3 regions of the Pseudomonas sp. 25 R 14 genome follow, and region 3 is predicted to be linked to each of the others. Evidence: predicted binding sites of a transcription regulator. Region 3 holds the regulator's gene; each other region holds the start of a gene.
What was found. Region 3 encodes FliA, which starts transcription of late flagellar genes. Its sites were predicted from a motif close to CTAAAGTTTNNNNNNNNNNNGCCGNTAA; they were not measured.
Positions count from the first base shown of each region.

Region 1: BFQ03_RS21670 (methyl-accepting chemotaxis protein) is a predicted target of FliA. The motif match lies at 4,511-4,538, and genes of this name have one in related genera.
Region 2: BFQ03_RS05465 (flagellar protein MotY) is a predicted target of FliA. The motif match lies at 2,729-2,756, and genes of this name have one in related genera.

Region 1 is NZ_CVTS01000062.1:67,768-77,672, reverse strand. It holds gene secA (preprotein translocase subunit SecA) at 1-2,215, opposite strand, end outside; gene BFQ03_RS21680 (DUF721 domain-containing protein) at 2,524-2,979, shown strand; gene BFQ03_RS21675 (helicase HerA-like domain-containing protein) at 3,018-4,496, opposite strand; gene BFQ03_RS21670 (methyl-accepting chemotaxis protein) at 4,690-6,579, shown strand; gene BFQ03_RS21665 (hypothetical protein) at 6,603-6,809, opposite strand; gene purU (formyltetrahydrofolate deformylase) at 6,897-7,745, opposite strand; gene mvaT (histone-like nucleoid-structuring protein MvaT) at 8,097-8,471, shown strand; gene sbcB (exodeoxyribonuclease I) at 8,561-9,905, opposite strand, start outside.
Region 2 is NZ_CVTS01000027.1:15,831-25,735, forward strand. It holds gene BFQ03_RS05445 (bacterioferritin-associated ferredoxin) at 1-39, opposite strand, end outside; gene BFQ03_RS05450 (peroxiredoxin) at 276-878, shown strand; gene rnt (ribonuclease T) at 949-1,620, opposite strand; gene pyrC (dihydroorotase) at 1,617-2,663, opposite strand; gene BFQ03_RS05465 (flagellar protein MotY) at 2,820-3,728, shown strand; gene BFQ03_RS05470 (argininosuccinate synthase) at 3,857-5,074, shown strand; gene BFQ03_RS05475 (response regulator transcription factor) at 5,700-6,332, shown strand; gene BFQ03_RS05480 (PA3496 family putative envelope integrity protein) at 6,394-6,576, opposite strand; gene nth (endonuclease III) at 6,684-7,322, opposite strand; gene BFQ03_RS05490 (Rnf-Nqr domain containing protein) at 7,339-7,842, opposite strand; gene BFQ03_RS05495 (RnfABCDGE type electron transport complex subunit G) at 7,835-8,440, opposite strand; gene BFQ03_RS05500 (RnfABCDGE type electron transport complex subunit D) at 8,437-9,402, opposite strand; gene rsxB (electron transport complex subunit RsxB) at 9,389-9,905, opposite strand, start outside.
Region 3 is NZ_CVTS01000014.1:559-9,708, reverse strand. It holds gene fliR (flagellar biosynthetic protein FliR) at 1-392, shown strand, start outside; gene flhB (flagellar biosynthesis protein FlhB) at 396-1,532, shown strand; gene BFQ03_RS02445 (cold-shock protein) at 1,771-1,974, shown strand; gene flhA (flagellar biosynthesis protein FlhA) at 2,097-4,226, shown strand; gene flhF (flagellar biosynthesis GTPase FlhF) at 4,238-5,554, shown strand; gene fleN (flagellar synthesis regulator FleN) at 5,655-6,488, shown strand; gene fliA (RNA polymerase sigma factor FliA) at 6,485-7,225, shown strand; gene BFQ03_RS02420 (chemotaxis response regulator CheY) at 7,394-7,768, shown strand; gene BFQ03_RS02415 (protein phosphatase CheZ) at 7,787-8,575, shown strand; partial or broken gene BFQ03_RS02410 (Hpt domain-containing protein) at 8,852-9,150, shown strand, end outside.

The DNA of each region.
Region 1 (9,905 bases), on a different contig from region 3:
GTTTTTCGCGCAGGGTTTCTTCGTACAGGTGGTCGTCTTCGTCGAGCCATTGCTGGACCGGCAGATCGACCCCGAAATCACTCTTCAGCGCAGCTTCCAGGCCAGCAACATCCCACTGTTCAGGCAGGGATTGTGGCGGGATATGCGCGCTGACGGTGGCGTTGAGCACGTCCTGGCGGAAGTCGGCAATGGTTTCGCCAATGTTGTCGGCGGCCAGCAACGTGTTACGCATGTGATAGATCACTTTACGCTGTTCGTTGTTGACGTCATCGAACTCCAGCAGTTGCTTACGAATGTCGAAGTTGCGGCCTTCGACCTTGCGCTGGGCCTTTTCGATGGCGTTGGTCACCATGCGGTGCTCGATCGCCTCACCGGACTGCATGCCCAGAGCCTTCATGAAGTTCTTCACCCGGTCAGAGGCGAAGATACGCATCAGGCTGTCTTCCAGGGACAGGTAGAAACGGCTGGAACCGGCATCACCCTGGCGACCGGCACGACCACGCAACTGGTTGTCGATACGGCGCGATTCGTGACGCTCGGACGCGATCACCTGCAAGCCACCGGATTCCAGCACGGCCTGGTGGCGCTTCTGCCAGTCAGCCTTGATCTGGGCGATCTGCTCAGGTGTCGGATTGTCCAGGGAAGCCACTTCCACTTCCCAGTTGCCGCCCAACAGAATGTCTGTACCACGACCGGCCATGTTGGTAGCGATGGTCAGTGCGCCTGGGCGACCAGCCTGGGCAATGATCTCGGCTTCCTTTTCGTGGAACTTGGCGTTGAGGACCTTGTGCTCGATGCCTTCCTTGTTGAGCAGGTTGGACATGTGCTCGGAAGTTTCGATGGTTGCAGTACCCACCAGGACCGGACGGCCGTGGGTCATGCACTCCTTGATGTCGGCAACGATTGCAGCGTACTTCTCCTCGGCGGTCAGAAACACCAGGTCGTTGAAGTCTTTACGCGCCAGCGGCTTGTTCGGCGGGATAACCATCACCGACAGACCGTAGATCTGATGGAACTCGAACGCTTCGGTGTCAGCGGTACCGGTCATGCCGGACAGCTTGTTGTACAGGCGGAAGTAGTTCTGGAAGGTGGTCGAGGCCAACGTCTGGCTCTCGGCCTGGATGTTGAGCACTTCCTTGGCTTCGATGGCCTGGTGCAGGCCTTCGGACAAACGACGACCGGGCATGGTACGGCCGGTGTGTTCGTCGACCAGCACGACCTGGCCGTCCTGGACGATGTATTCGACGTTGCGATGGAACAGCTTGTGGGCGCGCAGACCGGCATACACGTGGGTCAACAGGCCCAGGTTGTGTGCCGAGTACAGGCTTTCGCCTTCGGCCAGCAGGCCGATCTGGGTCAACATCTCTTCGACGAACTGGTGACCGGCTTCGTTGAGCTCGACCTGGCGGGTCTTCTCGTCGATGGAGTAATGACCTTCTTTGGTCACCACGCCTTCCACTTCCTCGATATGTTGCTCAAGGCGCGGGATCAGCTTGTTGATCTCGGTGTACAGGCGCGAGCTGTCCTCGGCCTGACCAGAGATGATCAGCGGGGTACGGGCTTCGTCGATCAGGATGGAGTCGACTTCGTCGATCACGGCAAAGTTGAGTTCGCGCTGGAATTTTTCTTCCATGCTGAACGCCATGTTGTCGCGCAGGTAGTCGAAACCGAATTCGTTGTTGGTGCCGTAGGTGATGTCGCAAGCGTAGGCGGCACGTTTCTCTTCCGGCGGCTGGAACGGCGTCACGACGCCGACAGTCAGGCCGAGGAATTCATACAGCGGGCGCATCCAGTTGGCGTCCCGGCGGGCCAGGTAATCGTTCACCGTCACAACGTGCACGCCCTTGCCGGACAGTGCGTTGAGGTAAACGCCCAGGGTTGCCACCAGGGTCTTGCCTTCACCGGTACGCATTTCGGCAATCATGCCTTCATGCAAGGTCATGCCGCCGATCAACTGCACGTCGAAGTGACGCATGCCCATGACACGCTTACCGGCTTCGCGGGCGACCGCAAAGGCTTCGGGCAGCAATTTGTCGAGGGATTCACCTTTGGCTATGCGGGCCTTGAACTCTTCGGTCTTGGCGCGCAATTGCTCATCCGACAGAGCAACCATCTGCTCTTCGAAGGCATTGACCAGCTGCACCGTCTTGAGCATGCGTTTGACTTCGCGCTCATTCTTGCTTCCAAAAAGTTTCTTTAACAAAGGCGCAAACATATCGGCAGGTTCTTCCACACATTAGGGATGAAGGGGCGCCCCGTAAGTCGCCCGAGCAGCCCTCACGGCCGCATGCGAACGAGCATTCTACCCGGAAACGAGGGTGAGGAAAGTGGCGTTGTTCCACGATGCAGACACAGCGTTCCAGGAGGGCTTGTCTAAAATAAGGGCTTTTTGCTGAACTTCAACCCATTCGAGCGAGAAGTTACTTATTGATTTAATGGATAAACTGCCAACAAAGCAATGACCACGGTGCCGCACACGCTTTCTGCTACCATGGCGGCTCTGTTACCTAAGGTGTCTAGATCATGGCATTTCGCCCTCTTACGGCCCGAGCTCCCGCCGTGCTGCTGCGCGAAGCCAAGCCTTTAAAAGCCATCTTTGGCCATGCGCAACGCCTGGGTCATCTGCAACGCCTGCTGGAAAGCCAATTGCAACCTGCGGCCCGCGAGCACTGCCATGTGGCGTCGTGGCGGGAAGGGACGCTGCTGCTGATCGTCACCGACGGGCATTGGGCAACCCGCCTGCGCTACCAGCAAAAACGCTTGCAGCGCCAACTACAGGCATTTGATGTGTTTGCCAGCCTGCTACGCATCCAGTTCAAGGTCCAGCCACCGACCGTACAGCAAGGCGCGGTGGGGCATACCATGGATTTGTCGGTGAATGCCGCCGAGACGATCCAGGCCACGGCGGACGGGATTACCGATCCGAAGTTGCGCGCGGCGCTGGAGCGGTTGGCCGCGCATGCCAAGCCCAAAACCTGAAAACCGCTCCCACAGCTGGATTGCATAGACCTTGCTGGCTACTTACGCTTGCTACCGCCAAGCAACGAGCCCAGCAACCCGCGCACCAACTGGCGACCCATCTGATTCGCCGCCTGCTGCATCGCCGACTTCAAGGCCTTGCCCGCTGTAGTTCCCAGAAACGCCCCGGCCTTGTCGGTGAAGCTCGGCTCTTCTGCGACAGGTGCAGCACCCGCCTCCGGTCCCAACTCTTTACGCGCCATCAGCACTTCATAGGCCGACTCACGATCAACCGGCTTGTCGTAGCGTCCCAACAGCGATGAGCTGGCAATCAAGGCCGCACGCTCGGCTTCGGTCAACGGCCCGATCCGCGATTGCGGCGGTGCTACCAGCACCCGCTGGACCACCTCAGGCGTACCTTTTTCCTGCAGCGTCCCCACCAGCGCCTCACCCGTACCCAGCTCGGTCAACACCGCCAGGGCCTCGAACGCCGGGTTAGGCCGGAAGCCATCAGCCACCGCCCGCAGGGATTTTTGTTCCTTGGTAGTGAACGCGCGCAGGCCATGCTGGATCCGTAGACCCAGTTGCGCCAGCACGTTGTCCGGCAGATCGCCTGGCGACTGGGTGACAAAATACACCCCCACGCCTTTGGAGCGAATCAGCCGCACCACTTGCTCCAGACGGTCCTGCAACGCCTTGGGCGTATCGGCGAACAGCAAATGCGCCTCGTCGAAAAACAGCGCCAGCAGCGGCTTGTCGGCATCGCCGCGCTCCGGCAATTGCTCGAACAACTCGGCCAGTAACCACAACAGGAAGGTCGCATAGACTTTTGGCGACTCGTGTACCAGACGGCTGGCATCCAGCAGATGAATGCGTCCACGCCCGTCGCTGGCCGGCTGCAGAATGTCTTCCAATTGCAACGCCGGCTCGCCGAACAGGGCTTCTGCGCCCTGCTGTTCCAGCACGGCCAGGCGACGCAGCAAAGCCTGGCTGGAGCCGGTCGTCATCAAGGCCGCGTCATCACCCAGCAGTTCTGGGTTGAACTTGAGGTGATTGAGCAGGGCCTTGAGGTCCTTGAGGTCCAGCAGCAGCAAGCCCTCGCGATCCGCCACCTTAAAGGCGGCATACAACGTCGACTGCTGGCTGTCGGTCAGCTCCAATAGGCTGCCCAGCAGCAACGGGCCCATTTCACTCAAGGTTGTACGAAGCGGATGACCGGACTGACCGTGGATATCCCACAGTGTTACCGGATACGCCTTAGGCGCGTAATTAAGGAAAGGCATGCCGGCGATACGCTCGGCCACCTTGCCCTGGGGATTGCCTGCGGCGCCCAGGCCACACAGGTCACCCTTGATATCGGCGGCGAACACCGCGACGCCAGCATCACTGAACGCCTCCGCCAGCCGTTGCAAAGTCACGGTCTTGCCCGTGCCGGTGGCGCCGGCGATCAGGCCATGGCGATTAGCCAGGCGCATGGCCTGGGCAATGGGTTGGCCTTCGAGATCTGCGCCAATAAGAAGTTGCGAGGAGTCAGGCATTTTGTCACCCATGGTTAATCTTTAGCGCTGCACGGTCGATACAGACAAAGCGGAGACCAGAAAAGTCCTTAAAACAGAACAGATAATTCCTACACACCAAATGGAAATATCACAGTTTTTTTATCGCTGCCATTTTGCGCGCCTACACAAGAATGCGCCTCGGACATTAAGACCTTAGCGGACACGACAAGCCATGAATAAAAATCTGCGCTTCAGCCACAAAATCCTGCTTGCAGCCGCCCTTATCGTCATTGCCGCTTTTGCGTTGTTCACGTTATACAACGACTATCTGCAACGTAACGCGATTCGCGACGACCTAGACAATTATCTACATGAAATGGGTGATGTCACCGCCAGTAATATCCAGAGCTGGCTGGCCGGGCGCATTGTGCTGGTGGAGAACGCCGCCCAGAACATCGCCATCAATCCCGAGCCGGCCGTTGTCGCCAGCTTGCTGGAACAGAAAGCCCTGACATCGTCGTTCATGGCCACCTACCTGGGGGACAGCCAAGGCGGCTTCACTATTCGCCCCGATGCCAAGATGCCCGACGGCTTCGACCCACGCGTGCGTCCCTGGTACAAAGGCGCCCAGGCCAGCAATGGCTCGACCCTGACCGAACCCTATATTGATGCAGCCACCGGCCAACTGATCATTTCCATCGCCACGCCCAGCAGCAAGGCCGGACAAAGTGTCGGCGTGGTAGGTGGTGACCTGAGCCTGCAGACCCTGGTCGATAATATTGGTGCCCTGGACTTCGGCGGCATGGGTTATGCGTTTCTGGTCAGCGCCGACGGCAAGATCCTGGTCCACCCGGATAAAACCCTGGTGATGAAAACCTTGAGCGAGGTTTACCCGAATCAATCCCTGAAAATCAGCGCTGACTTCAGTGAAATTGCGGTCGATGGCAAAACCCGCATCGTCACCTTCGCCCCGATCAAGGGCTTACCGTCAGTGAACTGGTATATCGGTCTGTCGGTAGATAAAGACAAGTCCTTCGCAATGCTCAGCGAATTCCGCACTTCTGCCATCATCGCCACCGTGATTGCCGTGGCGATCATCATCGCGTTGCTGGGCATGCTGATCCGCGTGTTGCTGCAACCGCTGCACGTCATGACCCGCGCCATGGAAGACATCGCCGATGGCGAAGGCGACCTGACGCGCCGCCTCAATATCCAGAACCACGACGAGTTCGGCATTCTCGCCAAAGCCTTCAATCGCTTTGTGGAGCGGATTCACACGTCTATTCGCGAAGTGTCCTCCGCCACCGGCCAGGTCAATGAAGTGGCATTACGCGTGGTCAGTGCCTCCAACTCGTCGATGGTCAACTCTGACGAACAGGCCAACCGCACCAACAGTGTCGCGGCAGCCATCAACCAGCTGGGTGCCGCAGCCCAGGAAATTGCCCGTAATGCCGCCCAGGCCTCGCACCAGGCCAGCGATGCACGCCACCTGGCCGAAGATGGCCAGCAAGTGGTGGAGCGCAATATCAAGGCCATGACGCAACTGTCCGAGATGATCAGCGCCTCCAGCAGCAATATCGAGGCACTCAACAGCAAAACCGTGAATATCGGGCAGATCCTCGAAGTGATCACCAGTATTTCCCAGCAAACCAACCTGCTGGCACTCAACGCGGCGATTGAGGCTGCGCGTGCCGGGGAAGCCGGGCGCGGGTTTGCGGTCGTGGCCGACGAAGTGCGCAACCTGGCCCATCGCACGCAAGAGTCGGCGCAACAGGTGCAAAAGATGATCGAGGAGCTGCAAGTCGGCGCCCGGGACTCGGTCAGTACCATGAGCGAAAGCCAGCGCCACAGCCTCGACAGTGTGGAAATCGCCAACCTGGCAGGCGAACGCCTGAGCAGCGTGACCCAGCGTATCGGTGAAATCGACGGCATGAACCAATCGGTGGCCACCGCTACCGAGGAACAGACCTCGGTGGTGGAATCGATCAACATCGATATCACCGAAATCAATACGCTCAATCAAGAAGGCGTGGAAAACCTGCAGTCGACCTTGCGTGCCTGCTCCGACCTGGAGCAACAAGCGGCGCGCCTGAAACAACTGGTGGGCAGCTTCCGTATCTGAACCCGAACACGCTGTTCCTACATTCAACCTGCTTTGTTGCCCGGCATTGTGGCCGGGTCGAGCTTGTCGGGCGGCTCCGACTCTTCCTGCAATTGCTCCCACAATCGCGCAGCATCCGGAAAGTCCGTGCCATCCTCGGTACCCAGGGCATCCGGGTCATAGCGGCTCAAACAGCCCTCGCCCAACGTGGCAGGTGCTCGGGAAGTGGCTTTATCCAGGGGATCACTCATCGTTCGATCCTCGCAGTTGACACCAATAAAAAAGGGCCTGGGTGATTTAACGCCCAGGCCCTTTTGGCTTCAACTAAAAACAGTCGATCAGAACACCACGGTCTTGTTGCCGTGCACCAGCACCCGGTCTTCCAGGTGATAGCGCAAGCCACGGGCCAGGACCATTTTCTCGACGTCACGACCGAAGCGCACCATGTCTTCAATGCTGTCGCTGTGGCTGACGCGTACCACGTCCTGCTCGATGATGGGACCGGCGTCCAGCTCTTCGGTGACATAGTGGCAGGTTGCACCAATCAGCTTCACGCCACGCAAGGACGCCTGGTGATAGGGCTTGGCACCGACAAACGACGGCAGGAAGCTGTGGTGAATGTTGATCACCTTGCCTGCATATTCACGGCACAGTTCTGGCGGCAGGATTTGCATGTAGCGCGCCAGTACCACTACGTCAGCTTCATGCTGCTCGACCAGACGCGAGACTTCGGTGAAGGCTGGCTGTTTATTCTGCGAGTCAACCGGTACGTGGTAGTACGGAATACCATGCCACTCAACCATGCTGCGCAGGTCGTCGTGGTTGGAAATCACACAGGCGATTTCACAGTCCAGTTCGTCGCTGTGCCAGCGGTGCAACAAATCCGCCAGGCAATGGGATTCGCGGCTGGCCATCAGGACCACGCGTTTTTTCTGCTCGGTGTCGGTGATGCGCCATGTCATCGAAAACTCTTCGGCGATAGGCGCAAACGCCTCGCGAAACGCTTCGAGGCCAAAAGGCAGCGTGTCGGCCCGGATTTCGTGGCGCATGAAAAACCAACCACTGAGATTGTCCGAGTGATGACTCGCTTCGGTGATCCAGCCATTGTGGGAGGCCAGAAAGTTACTGACTTTAGCGACGATACCAACCCGATCCGGGCAAGCAATCACCAGACGAAAAGTGCGCATTAGGGGCAAACTCCAGAACTTCGCAAAGGCCGCCATTCTAGCGACACCGTAGAAAAACTGCAGTATTCCTCAACGCTTATTCGAGCGATTCCTTGCGGTGCCCCTAAACTGCGTACGGTTTTTACCTGAGCATTATGTCAACACGAGCATCTGTTACGGCAATTAGCCAAGATTTAATGAGAATATCTTTAGCCGCTTGTACGCACTAAATAATGCACTCACTCCCACCTTCCCTACAAACAAGCAAAGTAAATTACATAAAACCGAGCTTAAATGTTTACTTGGGGAAACTGTCTGACTATTATTAGGCCACTATCCCTGTCCCTCAGCGCCCCGCATAAGGTAGTCCACATGTCCCTGATCAACGAATACCGTGCCACCGAAGAAGCTATCAAAGAGCTGCAAGCCCGTTTGAAGAACCTGTCCCAAGACGACAAACTGCAAACCGAGCTGGAATTCGAAGGCAAATTGCGCACCCTGATGGGTGAGTACTCCAAATCCCTGCGTGACATCATCGCGCTGCTGGATCCGGAATCGAAAGTTAAAGCACCACGCGGCGCGGTAAAAGTTACCGGCACCAAGCGCGCGCGCAAGGTCAAGCAATACAAAAACCCGCACAACGGCGAAGTGATTGAAACCAAAGGTGGCAACCACAAGACTCTGAAAGAGTGGAAAGCCAAGTGGGGCGGTGACGTGGTTGAAGGCTGGGCTACCCTGCTGGGCTAAGGCTCGCCAGGTCGCCACCTGATTCGCGACACAATAAAAAACGCCAGTTCGCTGGCGTTTTTTTATTGCCGTCTTTTATAAAGTGCCGATTACAGACTCAGGCGCTGGCGTAAAGCGTCAGCATATTCCTGCCATTCATCCAGTACCTGACGCTGAAACGATGTAGCACTAACGTCCAATTCAAGCCTGGCTTTATTGAAACTCTCAAGGGTATTGGGCGCACCGTAATCCGCGTCTGACAAGCGTTGCTGACAGAATAGTTTCCAGCGTTGTTGCTCTTCATCGTCCAAGGTGTACGCAAAGTTACGGGCACGATACCGAAACAATAATTCCGGCAAACGATGATCATCAAAAGGCCACTGCTGGCGTGCTAATTGCGCAGGCTCCGCAGTCCGGACTTGTTCACATAACCGCCGATCCCGATCACCAATAAAACCATCGTAGAGCTGTTGCTCCGGGTCGGTGCTGGCAGCGAAATCTTCTTCGGCATAAATCGCTGGCAATTTATCCTGCCAAAGTTCCTGTGCGTCAGTTAGCCGCAGTGCCCGGGCCTGATATTCACTCATATCCAGATTCAAGCGCTGCTGGTCTTGTGCCCGCAACACACTCAGCGGCGCAACCACCGGGCAACGATTGATGTGTATTAGTTTGAGCGGCACCGGCAACTCACCTTCGGCCAACTCATCGCGTCGGGTATACAGACGCTGGCGCAGGGTTTCGGCATCCAGGTCCAGCAACCCCTGCGGGTCGAGCCCCAGGTCACAGACAATCAACGCGTTGCGATTGCGCGGATGCCACGCCAGCGGCAGGACGACCCCCAGGTAATGGCGTTCGGCGGAGAAACGCCCGGAAATATGCACCATAGGCTGCAACAGGCGGATTTGATCCATGACCCGCTGCTTGCTGCGCAGTTGAAACAACCACTCGTACAACTTGGGTTGCTTGTCCCGGACCAGGCGCGCCAAGGCGATGGTGGCACGCACGTCGGCCAAGGCCTCGTGAGCCTGGCCATGGTCGATCCCATTGGCCGCCGTCAAGCGCTCCAGCTTGAGGGTCACGTGCCCGTCCTGCTCGGGCCAGACGATACCGTCGGGACGCAGGGCATAAGCCGTGCGCATCACATCGATCAAGTCCCAACGACTGTTCCCGCCCTGCCATTCCCGCGCATAAGGGTCGAAAAAGTTGCGATACAAACTGTAGCGGGTCATTTCATCGTCGAAACGCAGGGTGTTGTAACCCGCGCCGCAGGTGCCGGGGGCCGCCAGTTCGGCATGCACCCGCGTCATGAAATCGGCTTCGGCCAGGCCTTTTTCCGCCAGTTGGCCGGGGGTAATGCCAGTGATCATGCACGCAGCCGGGTGCGGCAGGATATCCTCGCTGGGCTGGCAATAGAGGTTGACCGGCGGCCCTATCTCATTGAGGTCAAGGTCGGTG
Region 2 (9,905 bases), on a different contig from region 3:
TTGTCCGTCGGTGACGCCAGTGCAGAGGCAGACATACATAAGGGAGAACCATCGCGGGTTTAAGGCTTAAGTGCGATGGATCTTAATGTTAACGAGAATGATTGTCAAAGTGCTTTCTCAAAGCATTGCCCCCCATATGGCCCTCGCTGACGAACGGCTTTTTTCAGGTATGATGGTTGGTCTTTACGAAGCGTGATCGCGTCACGGGCCTGTCGTCAAATCACGGCAGACTCAAAGGCGGTCCATTTACTTCAATTACCATCAGGAGATAACCAATGAGCGTACTCGTCGGCAAACAAGCCCCGGATTTCGACGTACCAGCCGTCCTCGGCAATGGCGAAATCGTTGACAGCTTCAAGCTGTCTGAAGCCATCAAAGGCAAATACGGCCTGGTGTTCTTCTACCCGCTGGACTTCACCTTCGTCTGCCCGTCCGAGCTGATCGCCCTGGATCACCGCATGGACGACTTCAAGGCGCGTAACGTTGAAGTGGTTGCCGTTTCCATCGACTCCCATTTCACCCACAACGCCTGGCGCAACACTGCCATCAATGATGGCGGCATCGGCAAAGTCAAATACACCATGGCTGCCGACATGAAGCACGACATTGCCAAGGCCTACGACGTTGAGTCCGAAGGCGGCGTGGCATTCCGTGGCGCGTTCCTGATCGACGACAAGGGCGTTGTGCGCTCGCAGATCATCAACGACCTGCCGCTGGGCCGTAACATGGAAGAGCTGATCCGTCTGGTCGACGCTCTGCAATTCCACGAAGAGCACGGTGAAGTCTGCCCGGCCAACTGGAAAAAAGGCGACAAGGGCATGAACGCTTCGCCAGCAGGCGTTGCGGCTTACCTGACCGAGAACGCTGGCAAGCTGTAAGCCAGGTTCGCGGTAAAAAAAACCGGCCTGAGAGGGCCGGTTTTTTTATGCATGGGATTCAGGGACGCAATCAGTCGCTGAAGTCTTCCCAGCCGCCCATCTGTTTCCAGCGGTTGACGATGCCGCAGAACAGGTCGGCGGTCTTCTCGGTGTCGTAGCGAGCCGAGTGGGCTTCACGTCCGTCGAAGTCGATGCCGGCTGCCTGGCATGCCTTGGCCAATACGGTCTGGCCATAAGCCAGGCCAGCCAGGGTGGCGGTGTCAAAGCTGGAGAACGGGTGAAACGGGTTGCGCTTCATGTCCAGGCGCGCCACGGCGGCGTTGAGGAAGCCCAGGTCGAAACTGCTGTTGTGGCCGACCAGGATCGCGCGTTTGCAGCCATTGGCCTTCAACGCCTTGCGCACACCACGGAAGATGTCGGTCAGCGCAGCTTCTTCGCTGACGGCCATGCGCAACGGATGATCGAGCTTGATACCGGTGAACTCCAGGGCAGCGGCTTCGATGTTGGCGCCTTCAAACGGCTCGACGCGGAAGAAGTGGGTGTGTTCTGGATACACAAAGCCCTGTTCATCCATGCCGATGGTCGTCGCGGCAATTTCCAGCAGCGCATCGGTGGCGCAATTGAAACCGCCGGTCTCTACGTCGATAACGACAGGCAGATAGCCGCGGAAACGCTCGGCCATCGGGTGACGCGAACCGCCGCCACCGTGTTCCTGTTCGTCGTCGTAATGGTCTTCACTCACTTGTGTTCCTCCAGCAGGCGCCAGCGCAGTGTTTCACCGGCGCGCAGCGGGATAACGGTCAACTCGCCAAATGGCAGGCTGGTGGGGGCGGTCCAGTCTTCACGGACCAGGGTAATGCGGTCGGTATTCGCCGGCAGGCCGTAGAAGCGCGGGCCATTGAGGCTGGCGAAGGCCTCTAGTTTGTCCAGGGCGTTGCGCGCCTCGAAGGCCTCGGCGTACAACTCGATCGCCGCATAGGCGGTGTAGCAGCCGGCACAGCCGCAGGCCGCTTCCTTGGCGTGCTGGGCGTGGGGCGCCGAGTCGGTGCCGAGGAAAAACTTCGCGCTGCCACTGGTGGCGGCATCGAGCAACGCTACCTGGTGAGTGTTGCGCTTGAGGATCGGCAGGCAATAGAAGTGCGGCCGGATCCCGCCCACCAGCATGTGGTTGCGGTTGTACAGCAGGTGGTGCGCGGTGATGGTCGCGCCAACGTTGGCCGAGGCCTCGCTGACGAACTGCACGGCATCTGCGGTGGTGATGTGCTCGAACACCACCTTGAGGGTCGGGAACAGCTCGACCACACGGCGCATGTGTTCGTCGATGAAGATCTTCTCGCGATCGAATACATCGACATCGCCACGGGTGACTTCACCGTGGATCAGCAGCGGCATGCCCACTTCGGCCATGGCTTCGATGGCGGGCAGGATCTTGTCGATACTGGTCACGCCGGAGTCGGAGTTGGTCGTGGCACCGGCCGGGTACAGCTTGGCGGCGTGTACGAAACCGCTGGCCTTGGCCTCGCGGATTTCGGCAGGCTGGGTGCGGTCGGTCAGGTAGAGCACCATCAACGGTTCGAAGCGGCTACCGGCCGGCCGCGCAGCGAGGATGCGCTGGCGATAGGCGTCGGCTTCAGCGGCATTACGCACCGGAGGTACCAGGTTAGGCATGATGATGGCGCGGCCAAACGTGCGCGCAACATCGGCCACGGTTTGGGGCAACGCAGCACCATCGCGAAGATGAATATGCCAGTCGTCGGGACGCAGCAGGGTCAGGCGGTCGGACATTGGGGATTCCAGGCGGGTCAATCTGGTGGGAATGCTACCGGAAAAGACTCTTGCAGGCACTCGCTATCAAGTTTTGCAGGGCCCGACCGATATCCCTGGGTATGCCTTAACGATGTATGACGCCTTGATGTGTTGTAGAAACCAGTGGAGCCGCCCGTGCGCCAGCAATATCTAGCCCTGCTCAGCGTGTTCGCCAGCCTGCCCGCGATGGCCCTGACATTCCAGACGCGCCTGGAGAATATCGAGTGGAAGGTGGAAGGCGACAAGTTCGAGTGCCGCTTGAGCCAGCCGATCACCGATTTTGGTTCGGGTGAGTTTGTGCGCCGGGCCGGCGAGCAGGCAACATTCCGTCTGAAAGCCTATAACAGTGCGTTGGGTGTTGGTTCCGCAACGCTATTGGCGGCGGCGGCACCGTGGCAGCCGGGGCGCGGTGATATCAACCTTGGTGCCGTACGTGTCGGCAGCGGCGATGTGCTGTTCAACAGCTCCCAAGCCCAGGCCGGGCGCCTGTTCAATGGTTTGCTGGAGGGTCGCAGCCCCACCGTGCGCCACTATTCCCGGGACGGCGGCTATTCGGAAATCCGCCTGCTGCCGGTGCGATTCAATAAGGCCTATAGCGACTACCAGTTGTGTACCGCGAAATTGCTGCCGATGAATTTCGAGCAGGTCAAGCAGGCTGAAGTGGGCTTTCCGGGTGGTGGTATCGACCTGGATCCGGCGGCCAAGGCCAAGTTGATGGTGATGCTCGAATTCATCAAGGCCGATCCTACGGTCAACCATATCGAACTGGACGGCCATTCGGACAACAGCGGCAACCGCCTGACCAATCGCGACCTGTCCCGGCGCCGGGGCCTGGCGGTGATGGACTTCCTCAAGGCCAACGGTATTCCTGAGTCGCAGATCGTTCTGCGCTTCCACGGTGAACGTTATCCGCTGGTGCCCAATACCAATCCGGCCAACCGGGCGAAGAACCGGCGAGTGAATATTCACCTTGATCGCGTGCCTGCCCCCGAGAAACCAGCGCCCCAGGCCACGGCTCCGGCGAATGCGGCGGCGACGTCCTGAGTGCGGCCATTCGTCGCGCGCCCGACATAATCTGTCGCTTTATCTTCATTTGCTGTCGCGCCCCTGTAATTTCACGGTTTTGATCGGTAGAATCGACGCCTTTCCGTAAAACCCCGTGGAGTGATGGCATGGCCGACGTAAACAAGGTCGTTCTCGCGTATTCCGGCGGCCTGGACACTTCGGTGATCCTCAAGTGGCTGCAGGATACTTATAACTGTGAAGTGGTGACCTTCACCGCTGACCTGGGTCAGGGCGAAGAGGTCGAACCTGCACGAGCCAAGGCGCAAGCCATGGGCGTCAAAGAGATCTACATTGACGACCTGCGCGAAGAATTCGTCCGCGATTTCGTTTTCCCGATGTTTCGCGCCAACACCGTCTACGAAGGCGAGTACCTGCTGGGTACTTCCATCGCACGTCCGCTGATCGCCAAGCGCCTGATCGAAATCGCCAATGAAACCGGCGCTGACGCCATTTCCCATGGCGCCACTGGCAAGGGCAACGACCAGGTGCGTTTCGAACTGGGCGCCTATGCCTTGAAGCCTGGCGTAAAAGTGATTGCCCCTTGGCGTGAATGGGACCTGTTGTCCCGTGAAAAGCTGATGGATTACGCTGAAAAGCACGCAATCCCGATCGAACGCCACGGCAAGAAGAAGTCCCCGTACTCGATGGACGCCAACCTCCTGCACATCTCCTATGAAGGCGGCGTGCTGGAAGACACCTGGACCGAGCACGAAGAAGACATGTGGAAATGGACCGTCTCCCCGGAGAACGCTCCTGACAAGGCCCAGTACCTGGAACTGACCTACCGCAACGGCGACATCGTCGCGCTGGACGGCGTCGAAATGACCCCGGCCACCGTACTGGCGACCCTGAACCGTATCGGTGGCGAGCACGGCATTGGCCGTCTGGACATCGTGGAAAACCGTTACGTGGGCATGAAGTCCCGTGGCTGCTACGAAACCCCAGGCGGCACCATCATGCTGCGCGCTCACCGCGCCATCGAGTCCATCACCCTGGACCGCGAAGTGGCTCACCTCAAAGATGAGCTGATGCCCAAGTACGCCAGCCTGATCTACACCGGCTACTGGTGGAGCCCTGAGCGCCTGATGCTGCAACAGATGATCGATGCGTCCCAGGTCCATGTGAACGGTGTTGTGCGCCTGAAGCTGTACAAGGGCAACGTGATCGTGACCGGCCGCAAGTCCGATGAGTCGCTGTTCGATGCCAACATCGCGACCTTTGAAGAGGACGGCGGTGCCTACAATCAGGCCGATGCCGCTGGTTTCATCAAGCTCAACGCCCTGCGCATGCGCATTGCGGCCAACAAGGGCCGCAAGTTGTTCTGAAAAGCCTGAAGCCTCATAAAGAATGGTTCCTTGAAAGAGGGGCCATTTTTTTTACCTGCGATTCAGGAGGCGATTGTGTTTATCAATGTTTAATGTTCTTTTGGTCGTCGGAATTTTTGGTGTTTATTATTTTTTACATTTGATTTTTTGTGTCAGAAAGTTGGTGTTTCAGGCGAATAGTCTTATTTGTGTTTGAATTCATCCAGTTGTTTAGTAGTAAAAAGGAAGCGTTAGGTTTCGTTTGTAGAAATATCTGTCAGATAATTCCAGTTGTTGTCAGGGGGTGTTGCACGAGGGAACTTTTTGGAAACGGCTTTGGTGGCTCCGACGCCCGCCGATGCAAACCGTGCAAGGGGTATTTCCTGAAAGTGGCGTGCGTCACGTTTACTTTTCCTCGGCGATGGGGGCTTTTTTGAGTCAAGATATGTTTGCCAGCGGAAAGTTCTGAAAGGCCGAACAAAAACCGACACATCCATATAGTCGTTTTTTTGTAGGCTTATTCTCATAACTTTGTGGGCTGGGTCTCTGCTTGTCGTTACTTGGGGGGGAGTGCTATGCCAAGGAGGAAACGACTAGGCTATTGTGCTGGTTCTGAATAATTCGAACAGCGAAATTGGACTTGCCCATGAATAAAGTGCTGATCGTGGATGATCATCCCGTCATTCGTCTTGCTGTACGCATGCTAATGGAACGTCATGGTTATGAGGTCGTTGCAGAGACCGATAACGGAGTCGACGCGTTGCAACTAGCGCGGGAGCATATGCCGGATATTGTCATCCTGGATATTGGAATTCCCAAACTTGACGGTTTGGAAGTTATTTGTCGCCTGTCTTCCACAAAGCAGGCGCAACCCTTCAAGGTGCTGGTCTTGACGTCACAGGCGCCAGGCCACTTTTCCATGCGTTGCATGCAGGCTGGTGCCGCGGGCTACGTGTGCAAGCAACAGGATCTCACCGAGTTGCTGAGTGCGATCAAGGCGGTGCTGTCTGGCTACAGCTACTTCCCCAACCAGGCCCTCAACTCGGTGCGCTCCACGCAAGGCAATACCAGTGAGGCGGATATGGTCGAGCGGCTCTCAGGCCGGGAGATGATGGTGTTGCAGCAACTGGCCCAGGGCAAAACCAACAAGGAGATCGCCGACGGCATGTTCCTCAGCAACAAGACGGTGAGCACGTACAAGACACGCTTGCTGCTCAAGCTCAATGCCCGGTCCCTGGTGGACCTGATCGAGCTTGCCCAGCGTAACGGCCTGGTTTAATAAGCAGGGAGCAACAGGCAGGAAAAGCCTCCATGGCGGAGGCTTCTGTGTGATCGTTTGGCTAGAGATCGAAATCGTAATCGGCCAACTGTTTTTGCAAGCGTCGCTCTTCCAGAAGATTGTCGATGGTGCGGCGTTTGCTCAAATTGGTCTTGGCAACTTCTACAGGTGCCTCGGCTGCTTCGTCAGCGTCTGCGGCCACAAAGTCATCTTCTACATCCAGTTGCTCTTTGCCAGTGCTCATAAGGTTAACTCCAGGCTAAGACTGCCGTTGGCGCTCCTTATATCGACAATCGTGCACCGGGTAAAAAAGATTTTTTCAATCGACTGATCAATAAAATCAATGATTACTCAATCGTCCGACGTCTTTTCCTTGTATTCACACAGATCCTCGATGCGACAGCTGCCACAACGCGGCTTGCGGGCCTGGCACACATAACGTCCGTGCAGGATCAGCCAGTGGTGGGAGTCGAGCAGGTAAGGCTTGGGTACAAACTTCATCAGTTGCTTCTCCACCTCCACCACATTTTTGCCAGGCGCCAGCCCTGTACGGTTGCTGACTCGGAAAATATGGGTGTCCACTGCCATCGTCAGTTGGCGAAACGCTGTATTGAGCACCACATTGGCCGTCTTGCGCCCCACGCCGGGCAATGCTTCAAGTGCTTCGCGGGTCTGTGGCACTTCACCGCCATGCAACTCGACCAGCAACCGGCAGGTTTCAATGACGTTCTTCGCCTTGCTGTTGTACAGGCCAATGGTCTTGATGTACTGCGACAGCCCTTCCACCCCCAGGGCATGGATCGCCGCCGGGGTGTTGGCCACGGGAAACAGCTTGGCCGTGGCCTTGTTCACGCCCACATCCGTCGATTGTGCAGACAGGATCACGGCGATCAGCAACTCGAACGGTGACGAGTAGGCCAGTTCGGTCTTGGGTTCCGGATTGTCTTCGTGAAACCTTCGAAAGATCTCCAGGCGTTTTGCGGCGTTCATTGGGCGAGCGGTTCCTTCAGTGTGGTTTGCGGCGTTGAGTCCAGGCCTGCCATCCGGCAAGCAGCAACCCGAGCAGAATAAACCCTGTTGGGGCGAGCATGGCGATGCTGCTGGCGAGTAAAAAGCGCGCAACAGTGATTGCAACCAACAGCCCGGCTGACACAGCGATCAGTTGAAGCCGTGCCCTGCGCTGGTTGGCAGCGAACAGGCCGTCATGTTCAAGCAGTACGCATTGCATGGCGATCAGCGCCAGGTATGCCCCAAGGCCCATAGACGGCGCAAAGGCCAGGGCCTGCGCCACCAGGTACGCGCAACTGACCCAGGTGGTGGCCAGCAACACATTGGCCATCAGCCGCCAATGGCCACTGAGGCGATTGCGCACCCAGCCGCAGCTCCAGCCATGGAGCGTTACGATTAGCACCCACGAAACCCAGAACATTGCGGCGCCCGACGGCGTAGCACTGACACCCAGCAGCGCAGGTAGCAACAACAGGCTGGCGAGGGCGAACGGTTTAGTCATGGTCGGTGGGCTCCAGCAGTGCCTGGCGATGCCCGTCAAAGTAGCGCAAGGCATCATGGATCGCATTGATCACCGCGCGAGACGTGATGGTGGCGCCGACCATCTGGTCGAATTGGCCGCTGTCTCTCTTCAGCGCCCAGGCCTGTGGATTTTCCAGTGACAGCCCCTTGAATGCAGCAATCCACGCATTGCCGGACTCGCCAATGTGTCCGCCCAGACTGGGTGTTTCCGTGTGTGCCAGGGTTTTTACCCCGAGCAGCTTGGCGTTGCGGTCGATGGCAATCAGCAACTCAATGCGCCCACCATATCCATCGATCTGTGAGCGCAGCACAACCGCACTGGGTTTACCGGCCAGGGTCGCTAGGTAACCACCCAGCAGTTGACTGTTGTCCAGCATTGGCGAGGTGATGCCCAGTGGGTGCTCCAGCGGTTGATTGTCATAGCCGCCAGTGGGCAGCACATCCAGCAGCGCCCGGTTTTGCAGCGCGCGCTGCTGCTCGGCAATCGGCTTGGCGGTCAGCTGTTGCAGGCCGATGGTCAGGCCCACTGCGCCAACCGCGATCAGCAGCACGATCAAGGCTTGAGAGGTGCGCTTCATGCATTCACCGCCTGCGGTCGCGCCCAACGCTCCAGCGCGGGCACCGCCAGGTTCATCATCAGTACCGCGAACGCTACGCCATCCGGGTAGCTGCCCCAGGTGCGGATCAGATAGGTCAATACACCCACACCCACGCCAAACAGCAAGCGCGCCCGCGCACTTTTCGCACCCGACACCGGTTCGGTGATGATGAAGAAGGCCCCCAGCATGGTGGCCCCAGTCAACAGATGAAACAGCGGCGAGCCATGGGAGTCGGAGCCCGAGCCGTTCCAGCACAGCAGGCTGATGACGAACAGGCTGGCGAGCATGCCCACTGGCGCGTGCCAACTGAAAACCCGTTGCTGCAGTAAAAAAAGCCCGCCGGCGAGAAACGCCAGGTTTACCCACTCGCTTCCTTTGCCTGCGATCTGGCCGAAAGCCGGGTGGCGGGCGAACAGCTCATCGATGGTCAGGCTATTGTTGATGCGCAAAGCGTCCAGCGCCGTGGCTCGGGCCCAGGCATCGGCGGCCTCGCCGTGCAGGCCGAACACCTGTTGCAGGCCGGCCAGCAGGTCGAGGCCGTGGGACGCCGGCCAATGGGTCATTGGCTGGGGAAAGGCCAGTAACATCAGGGCATAACCGACCATGGCCGGGTTGAATGGGTTCTGCTTGCCGCCATACAGGTGTTTGCCCAGCAGCAATGCACTGCTGACGGCGCCCAGGCATAACCACCACGGGCAATAAGGTGGCAATGCCAGGGCCAGCAGCACCGCGCTGACCAGACCGCTCAGGTCGCGGGAGTCATGGCCGCGCAACCGACGCACACAGGCTTCGACGGCCCATGCACAGGTGCCGGCCAGCAACAGATTGATCAGCACGCCCCAGCCATACAGCCAGAACAGCACCAGCAAGCCAGGCGTTACTGCCATTAACAGGCGCTGCATGGCCTGTTGCTGGCGCTCGACTGCTTCAGGCGCCAACATGTTCATCCACCCAACGTTGGGCGTCAGCCAGGCGCTGCCTGGCGTCCATCAGCTCGATTGCACTGCTGGCGGGGTGGCGTTCGAGCTTGCTCAGGTCGGCGCGGGCATAGGCCAGGGCGGTCTTCAACTGGCGCAGTTGGTTGTCGATCGGCCGTTTCTCGACACGTTGCAGGTCTGGCCTGGGCTGGGCTGAGTTTTCCTCGGCAGCGTGCAACGCCTGTTCAGCAGCGGCCAGGGCTGTGCCCAGTGTGGCCAACTGTTCGGCGCCGGCCAGCGCGTCCTGGGCTTTTTTCAGCTCGGCGCGACGCATGGCCAGCTGGATTTTTGCGCGCTTGAGCTCAGGATCTTTATTGGTTTGCGGGATCGCCACGGCGGGGGCGTTCGCTTCGAGTGCGTTTAATGCCTGTTCGGCGGACTCAAACTGTTGTTGCAGGATGATCAACTGCGACTGCTGCTCAAAGGTTGGCGGGTGGCCAAAGGCTTTGAGGGATTTGTGCAGTTGC
Region 3 (9,150 bases):
TTCTGACCATGCTGGTGACCCTGCTGTTTTTGGCCATGAACGGCCATCTGGTGGCCTTCGAAATCCTCACCGAGAGCTTCACCACCTTGCCGGTAGGCGAGGGCTTGATCGTCAACCACTTCTGGGAAGTGGTCGGGCGCCTCAGTTGGGTGCTGGGCGCGTCATTGTTGCTGGTGTTGCCGGCGATCACTGCGCTGCTGGTGGTCAACATTGCCTTCGGCGTGATGACCCGTGCCGCGCCGCAGTTGAACATCTTTGCTATTGGTTTCCCGCTGACCCTGGTGTTGGGCCTGGGGATTTTCTGGATCGGCCTGGCCGACATTCTCAATCAGTATCAACCGCTGGCCAGTGATGCCCTGCAGTTCTTACGTGATCTGGCACGGGCGCGCTGAGCCATGGCCGAGAGCGAGAGTGGTCAGGACAAAACAGAAGACCCCACGGAGAAACGGAAAAAGGACTCCAGGGAAAAGGGCGAGATTGCCCGTTCCAAAGAGCTCAACACCCTGGCGGTGATGCTCGCCGGGGCCGGCGGCCTGTTGATCTACGGCGGCGGCCTGGCCCAGGACCTGATGGAGATCATGAAGCACAGCTTTTCCCTGCCCCGGGAAGTGCTGCTTGACCCGCGCGCCATGGGCATCTACCTGCTGCACTCGGGGAAGATAGCGATCCTGGCCTCGCAACCGGTGCTGATCACCTTGCTGCTGGCAGCGCTGATTGGGCCGATTTCCCTCGGTGGCTGGTTGTTCGCGGCCGGCAGCCTGGCGCCCAAGTTCAGCCGCATGAACCCGGCGGCCGGGATCAAGCGCATGTTCTCGGCCAAGGCCGTGGTGGAGCTGCTCAAGGCATTGGCGAAGTTCTTCATCATCTTGTTTGTGGCGTTGGTGGTGCTCAAGTCGGATATCGACGACTTGTTGCGCATCGCCCATGAACCGCTGGAGCTGGCAATCATTCATAGCGTGCAACTGGTGGGGTGGAGTGCGTTGTGGATGGCCTGCGGGCTGATCCTGATTGCGGCGGTGGATGCGCCGATCCAGCTGTGGGAAAGCCACAAGAAGCTGCTGATGACCAAGCAAGAAGTGCGTGACGAGCACAAGGATCAGGAAGGCAAGCCGGAAGTGAAGCAGCGTATCCGTCAGCTGCAACGCGAGATGTCCCAGCGCAAGATGATGGCTTCGGTACCGGATGCCGATGTGGTCATTACCAACCCGACCCACTATGCCGTGGCGCTCAAGTACGACGCCGAGAAGGGCGGCGCACCGATGTTGCTGGCCAAGGGCAGCGACTTTACCGCCTTGAAAATCCGCGAAATCGCCCAGGCCAACGACATTTTGCTGCTGGAGTCGCCGGCGCTGGCGCGTTCGATCTTCTACTCCACCGACCTTGAACAAGAGATCCCGGCCGGGCTGTACCTGGCGGTGGCGCAGGTGTTGGCCTATGTCTATCAGATTCGCCAATACCGTGCGGGCAAGGGCAAGCGGCCGGATCCGCTCAAGGATTTGCCGATTCCGCCGGATTTGCAGCGCGATTCCTGAGTTTTGATGTGCTTGTTCGGACGCCATCGCGGGCAAGCCCGGCTCCCACAGTTGATCTCGGTCAAATGTGGGAGCCGGGCTTGCCCGCGATGGCGTCCGAACAGGTAGCAAGCGCCAATGCCTGGCAACTAGCATCGCTTGCCTCTCATGTCTACCTGTCAACTCTGACAGTAGCCACCGCCTCTGCTTCGCGGTTTGATGGCGCGCGGATGTTCAAGCAAGGTTCGGGAGAAGGGCAATGGCAACGGGCACTGTGAAGTGGTTCAACGACTCAAAAGGCTTCGGGTTCATCACGCAGGACGGTGGGGGAGAGGATCTGTTTGTGCACTTCTCGACTATTCAAAGCGGCGGATTCAAGTCCCTGGCGGAGGGTCAGAAGGTGCAGTACGAAGTCGTCGAGGGTCCAAAAGGCAAGCAGGCAGCAAACGTCCAGCCACTCTAGCGGCTAACAATAATCCTCCCCCGGTATGCCTCAAGCAAAAGTTGGAAGGCTTCTTGCACAAGCCCCTCCAAGTCGCCTCCTGGCGTCAAAGTTTTGCTTCAAGGCAACGAGGAATACCGGTGGTGGATCGCTCTCAAATGCTCAACAACGCCCGTGGCACCCTGACGGACCTCTCGCGAGGCAACCTGGGTGTGCCGTTGTTGCTGTTGGTCATGCTGGCAATGATGATGTTGCCGATGCCGCCGTTCCTGTTGGACGTGTTCTTCACCTTCAACATTGCCCTGTCCATCGTGGTGCTGCTGGTGTGTGTATACGCGCTGCGGCCTTTGGATTTTGCGGTCTTTCCCACCATTTTGCTGGTTGCCACGCTGCTGCGCCTGGCCCTTAACGTGGCCTCTACGCGGGTGGTGATGCTCCACGGCCAGGACGGTCACGCCGCCGCCGGCAAGGTGATCCAGGCTTTTGGTGAGGTGGTGATCGGCGGCAACTACGTGGTCGGTATCGTGGTGTTCGCGATCCTGATGATCATCAACTTCGTGGTGGTGACCAAGGGCGCCGGGCGGATTTCCGAGGTGAGCGCACGGTTTACCCTCGACGCCATGCCTGGCAAGCAAATGGCGATCGACGCCGACCTCAACGCCGGCCTGATCGACCAGAACCAGGCCAAGGCCCGTCGTTCCGAAGTGGCCCAGGAGGCCGAGTTCTACGGTTCGATGGACGGTGCCAGCAAATTCGTGCGTGGCGACGCCATCGCCGGCCTGCTGATCCTGTTTATCAACCTGATCGGCGGCATGGCGGTGGGGATCTTCCAGCACGGCATGACCTTCGGCGATGCGGGCAAGGTGTACGCCTTGCTGACCATTGGTGACGGTTTAGTGGCGCAATTGCCATCACTGTTGTTATCCACAGCTGCGGCGATCATGGTGACCCGTGCGTCCGGCTCCGAAGACATGGGCAAGCAGATCAACCGCCAGATGTTTTCCTCGCCCAAGGCCCTGGCCGTGGCGGCCGGCATCATGGCGATCATGGGCATTGTGCCGGGCATGCCGCACTTCTCGTTCCTGAGCATGGCTGCCCTGGCCGGCGGCGGTGCGTACCTGTTCTGGAAGAAGCAGAACACGGTCAAGGTCCAGGCCTTGAAAGAGGTGGAACGCCAGCAGGACTTACTGCCGTCGCCGGCCCGCGCCCAGGAAACCAAGGAGTTGGGCTGGGATGACGTGACCCCGATCGACATGATCGGCCTGGAAGTCGGCTATCGCCTGATCCCGCTGGTCGACCGCAACCAGGGCGGCCAGTTGCTGGCGCGGATCAAGGGTGTGCGCAAGAAATTGTCCCAGGACCTGGGCTTCTTGATGCCCACCGTACACATTCGCGACAACCTCGACCTGGCCCCCAGTGCCTACCGTCTGACGCTGATGGGCGTGACCCTGGCCGAAGCCGAGATCTACCCGGACCGCGAGTTGGCGATCAACCCGGGCCAGGTGTTTGGCACCCTGAGCGGCATCACCGCCAAAGATCCGGCTTTTGGCCTGGACGCGGTGTGGATCGAAGTCAGCCAGCGTAGCCAGGCGCAGTCCCTGGGTTACACCGTGGTGGATGCCAGCACGGTGGTCGCCACGCACCTCAACCAGATTCTGTACAAGCACTCCCACGAGTTGATTGGCCACGAAGAAGTCCAGCAACTCATGCAATTGCTGGCCAAGGCCTCGCCAAAGCTGGCCGAAGAGCTGGTGCCGGGCATCCTGTCGTTGTCGCAGTTGCTCAAGGTGTTGCAGGCACTGTTGGCCGAGCAGGTGCCGGTACGCGACATTCGCAGCATTGCCGAGGCCGTCGCCAACAATGCCGCCAAGAGTCAAGATACTGCCGCTCTGGTGGCTGCGGTGCGCGTCGGTTTGTCGCGTGCCATCGTCCAAAGCATTGTCGGGCTTGACTCCGAGCTGCCTGTCATCACCTTGGAACCAAGGTTGGAACAAATATTGCTCAATAGTATCCAGAAGGCAGGACAAGGCCAGGAAGAGGGCGTCCTGCTGGAGCCAAGCATGGCTGAAAAGCTGCAGCGTTCGTTGATCGACGCCGCACAGCGCCAGGAGATGCAGGGCCAACCGGTGATCCTGCTGGTGGCCGGCCCCGTCCGGGCGATGTTGTCGCGGTTTGGACGCCTGGCAGTACCGAATTTGCACGTATTGGCTTATCAGGAAATTCCTGACAACAAGCAAGTGACTATCGTCGCGACAGTAGGGCCCAACGGCTGAGGTAGTGGGTTATGCAAGTAAAGCGTTTTTTCGCCGCCGATATGCGTCAGGCCATGAAGCTGGTTCGTGATGAACTGGGCGCCGACGCGGCTATTATCGGTAACCGTCGCATTGCCGGCGGTGTCGAGCTGACGGCTGCCCTGGATTACAAACCCCAGGCCTTGGCGCCGCGCGTGCCGAACATGGAACTCGAAGACGAGTTGCGCAAGACCGCCTCGCGCATTGTCTCGGCCCAGGCCGAACTGAGCATGCGTGGCGACAGCGATGCGACCACCAACCGCCAATTGTTTGCCGGCCTGCCGCTGACTGCGGCCGAGCCATTGGTTGAGCCGACCTTCGTCGAGCCGCCGCGTCCTGCTGCGCCGGCGCCGGCTGCGGCGGTCGACCAGCGCGTGTTCGACTCGATGCGTTTTGAACTCAATGGCCTGCGCGAACTGTTGGAAGTGCAGTTGGGCTCGCTGGCCTGGAACCAGTTGCAAGGCAGCAAGCCGCAACAGGCCAACCTCTGGCGTCGCCTGCAGCGCATCGGCCTGTCCGGCCCGTTGTCGCGCGACCTGCTGGAGCTGACCACCGGTATCGAAGAACCTCGCCAGGCCTGGCGCATGCTGCTGGCCCACTTGGCGCGGATGATCCAGACCCCGGAAATCGAACCCCTTGAAGAAGGTGGCGTGATTGCCATGGTCGGCCCTGCCGGCATGGGCAAGACCACCACCCTGGCCAAATTGGCCGCCCGTTATGTACTCAAGTACGGCGCGCACAATATTGCGCTGGTGAGCATGGACAGCTACCGCATCGGTGCCCAGGAGCAGCTCAAGACCCTGGGCCGGATCCTCAATGTGCCGGTGACCCATGTCGACCCGGGCCAGTCCCTGGCCAACGCCCTCGACCCGCTGCTGCGCAAACGCGTGGTGCTGATCGACACCGCGGGCCTGCAAGCCAGCGACCCGGCGTTGCGTATGCAGCTGGAAAGCCTGGCCGGACGCGGGATCAAGTCGAAAAATTACCTGGTACTTGCAACAACCAGCCAAAAACAGGTTCTGACTGCTGCGTACCACAGCTACAAGCGTTGCGGGTTGGCCGGTTGCATCCTGACTAAGCTGGATGAAACCGCAAGCCTGGGCGAAGTGTTGAGCCTTGCCATCAGCCATGAATTACCGGTCGCCTACCTGACCGACGGGCCGCGGATCCCGGATGATTTGCATCTGCCGCGCCGTCATCAACTGGTCAGCCGTGCAGTCAGTGTGCAAATGCAGGACGAACCCAGTGAAGAGGCGATGGCGGACATGTTCGCCGACCTCTATCACAACCCAGCCAAGCGGGTCGGCTGAAGGCAACATGAAACACAGTGCAATGTACCTACATCGATGGTCTGCTACCGCGGCCACCCTATGTAGCCTGCGGCTAAGCAAGACAAGGTAAAGAAAGAACATGGGCAGCATGCATCCCGTACAGGTGATCGCGGTGACCGGCGGCAAAGGTGGCGTCGGGAAAACTAACGTGTCAGTGAATTTGTCCCTGGCCCTGGCAGAGCTTGGCCGCCGTGTCATGCTGCTGGATGCCGACCTGGGACTGGCGAACGTTGACGTTCTGCTGGGACTGACCCCCAAACATACCCTGGCCGATGTCATTGAGGGCCGCTGTGAACTGCGCGATGTGCTGTTGCAGGGGCCAGGGGGGATTCGCATCGTCCCGGCCGCCTCCGGCACCCAGAGCATGGTGCATCTGAGCCCGGCGCAGCATGCCGGCCTGATCCAGGCCTTCAGTGATATCGGCGACAACCTCGACGTGCTGGTGATCGATACCGCCGCCGGGATCGGCGAGTCCGTGGTCAGCTTCGTGCGCGCCGCGCAGGAAGTGTTGCTGGTGGTCTGCGACGAACCCACCTCGATCACCGACGCCTACGCCCTGATCAAGCTGCTCAACCGCGACTACGGCATGAACCGCTTCCGCGTGCTGGCCAACATGGCCCAGAGCCCACAGGAAGGGCGCAACCTGTTCGCCAAGTTGACCAAGGTCACGGATCGCTTCCTCGATGTCGCCTTACAATACGTCGGCGCAGTTCCCTATGACGAGTGTGTGCGCAAGGCTGTGCAAAAGCAGCGTGCAGTCTATGAAGCGTTCCCTCGTTCGAAATGCGCGTTGGCGTTCAAGGCAATTGCTCAGAAGGTCGATACCTGGCCACTGCCCGCCAATCCTCGGGGGCATCTGGAGTTTTTCGTCGAGCGATTGGTGCATCAGACGAGTGCAGGACCGGTGCTATGACAGCCAGCGGCTACAACCTTTACAAAAAATCAGCGCGTGACAGCCAGGGCGAATTGATCGAGCGCTATGCGCCTCTGGTCAAGCGCATTGCCTACCACCTGCTGGCACGCCTGCCCGCCAGTGTCCAGGTCGAAGACCTGATCCAGGCGGGGATGATCGGCCTGCTCGAAGTGTCGACCAAGTACGACGCGAGCAAGGGTGCGAGTTTCGAGACGTATGCGGGTATCCGTATCCGTGGTGCGATGCTCGATGAAGTGCGTAAAGGTGATTGGGCGCCGCGTTCGGTTCACCGCAATACCCGGATGGTGAGTGACGCAATTCGCTCAATTGAAGCAAAAACCGGCCGCGACGCTAAAGATCACGAAGTTGCGGCCGAACTCCAATTGAGTCTCGACGATTACTACGGGATTTTGAACGATACCTTGGGCAGCCGCCTGTTCAGTTTCGACGACCTGCTACAGGACGGCGAACATGAAGGGCTGCACGAGGACGGCGCGAGCGCTCACCAGGAGCCTTCACGCGACCTGGAAGATGAACGCTTCCAGGGCGCCCTGGCAGAGGCGATTGCCAATCTGCCGGAACGTGAGCGACTGGTGTTGGCGCTGTACTACGACGAAGAGCTGAACCTCAAGGAAATCGGTGAGGTCCTGGGGGTCAGCGAATCGCGGGTCAGTCAGCTCCATAGCCAATGCGCGGCCCGCTTGCGGGGGCGTTTGGGAGAGTGGCGAGCGCGCTGACAGGCAGTGTGGGGACAGTGCGAGCGATAACCGCCAGGGCGCAAGCCGGGCGGGAGCGACCTGTGGTGTGCCCTAGCAGTCCTTTTTGTGTAATGCCTGTTGAATGATATGGCGCGCCCAGGTGCTGGACGCGTTTAAGACTGCTTGGAGGTCGAATTGGACAAGAACATGAAAATCCTCATCGTTGATGACTTCTCAACGATGCGGCGGATCATAAAAAACCTGTTGCGTGACCTTGGGTTCACTAACACGGTCGAGGCGGATGACGGCATTACGGCGATTCCGATCCTCAACAGCGGGAGCATCGACTTTCTGGTAACCGACTGGAACATGCCTGGCATGACCGGTATCGATCTGCTGCGCCATGTGCGCGCCGATGAAAAACTGCGCAATCTTCCGGTGTTGATGGTGACCGCCGAAGCCAAGCGTGAACAGATCATCGAAGCCGCCCAGGCCGGGGTCAACGGCTACGTGGTCAAGCCATTCACTGCATTGGCCTTGAAAGAGAAGATTGAAAAAATCTTCGAACGCATCGGTCATTGATGCTGCCACGGGGGAGCTATGGAGCATAAAGAATCATCGCAGGCCGACTTTGAATCGACCCTGAAAAAACATGCTCACCAACTCGTCGAAAGCCTGGAAAAAGGCCAGTTCGGCGACGCAGTGCAGTTGATCCATGAGCTCAACCAGACCCGCGACCGCGGCCTGTACCAGGAAGTGGGCAAGCTCACCCGTGAGTTGCACAGTGCGATCGTCAATTTCCAGATCGACCCGCACATGCCCCAGGCCGAGGAAATCTCGCAGATCACTGATGCCACCGAACGCCTGTCCTATGTGGTCAGGCTGACTGAGGCGGCAGCCAATCGCACCATGGACCTGGTGGAAAACGCCACGCCTTTGGTGAACGGCATGGCCAATGAGGCCAAGGCGTTGAGCGCTGACTGGGGGCGTTTCATGCGCCGCGAAGTGGGCGCAGAAGAATTTCGTGAGCTGGCGCGTCGGGTCGAGGGCTTCCTGTCACGCAGCGAGCAGGACAACCGCACGGTTTCCAGCAACCTCAATGACATTCTGCTGGCCCAGGATTACCAGGACCTCACCGGTCAGGTGATCAAGCGCGTGACCCTGTTGGTCACTGAAGTGGAAAGCAACTTGCTCAAACTGGTGCTGATGGCTGGCCAGGTCGACCGTTTTGCCGGCATTGAACATGACCGCGAAGCGATCCTCTCGGAAAAAGATCCACAAAAACACCTCGCCAAGGGTGAAGGTCCGCAGATTCATGCCGATAAACGTGAAGACGTTATGTCAGGTCAAGATGACGTAGACGATTTGCTGTCCAGTTTAGGCTTTTAGGTCCTGATAACGGCAAATGACGGTCGCGCCGCGCCCCGCAAGGCGCAAGACTAGGCATGAGGAGAGAAGTTTGGTTTTTCCAAATGAACGACGAATAACGACGGATTGCGCCTTGCGGGGCGCGGCCCTCCGGGTTGGAGCTGTGAGCGCGCCATGCTGCGTTGCGGAACTTGACAAGGAAACAACCCTTGCCTGCGTTCCGCGCCTTGCCTGGCCCGCTCACAGCTCCAACGCGATCCGCCATTTGCCGTTATCAGGACCTAAAGGAGCACGTATATGAGCTTCGGCGCCGATGAAGAAATCCTTCAGGATTTCCTTGTAGAGGCCGGCGAAATTCTAGAGCAGTTGTCCGAGCAACTGGTCGAGCTGGAAAGCCGACCGGATGATGCGAACCTGCTCAATGCAATTTTTCGCGGTTTTCACACTGTAAAAGGGGGCGCCGGCTTCCTCCAGCTCCATGAGCTGGTGGAGTGCTGCCACATCGCCGAAAACGTGTTCGACATCCTGCGCAAGGGTGAGCGGCACGTTGATTCGGAACTGATGGACGTGATCCTTGAAGCCCTGGACGCGGTCAA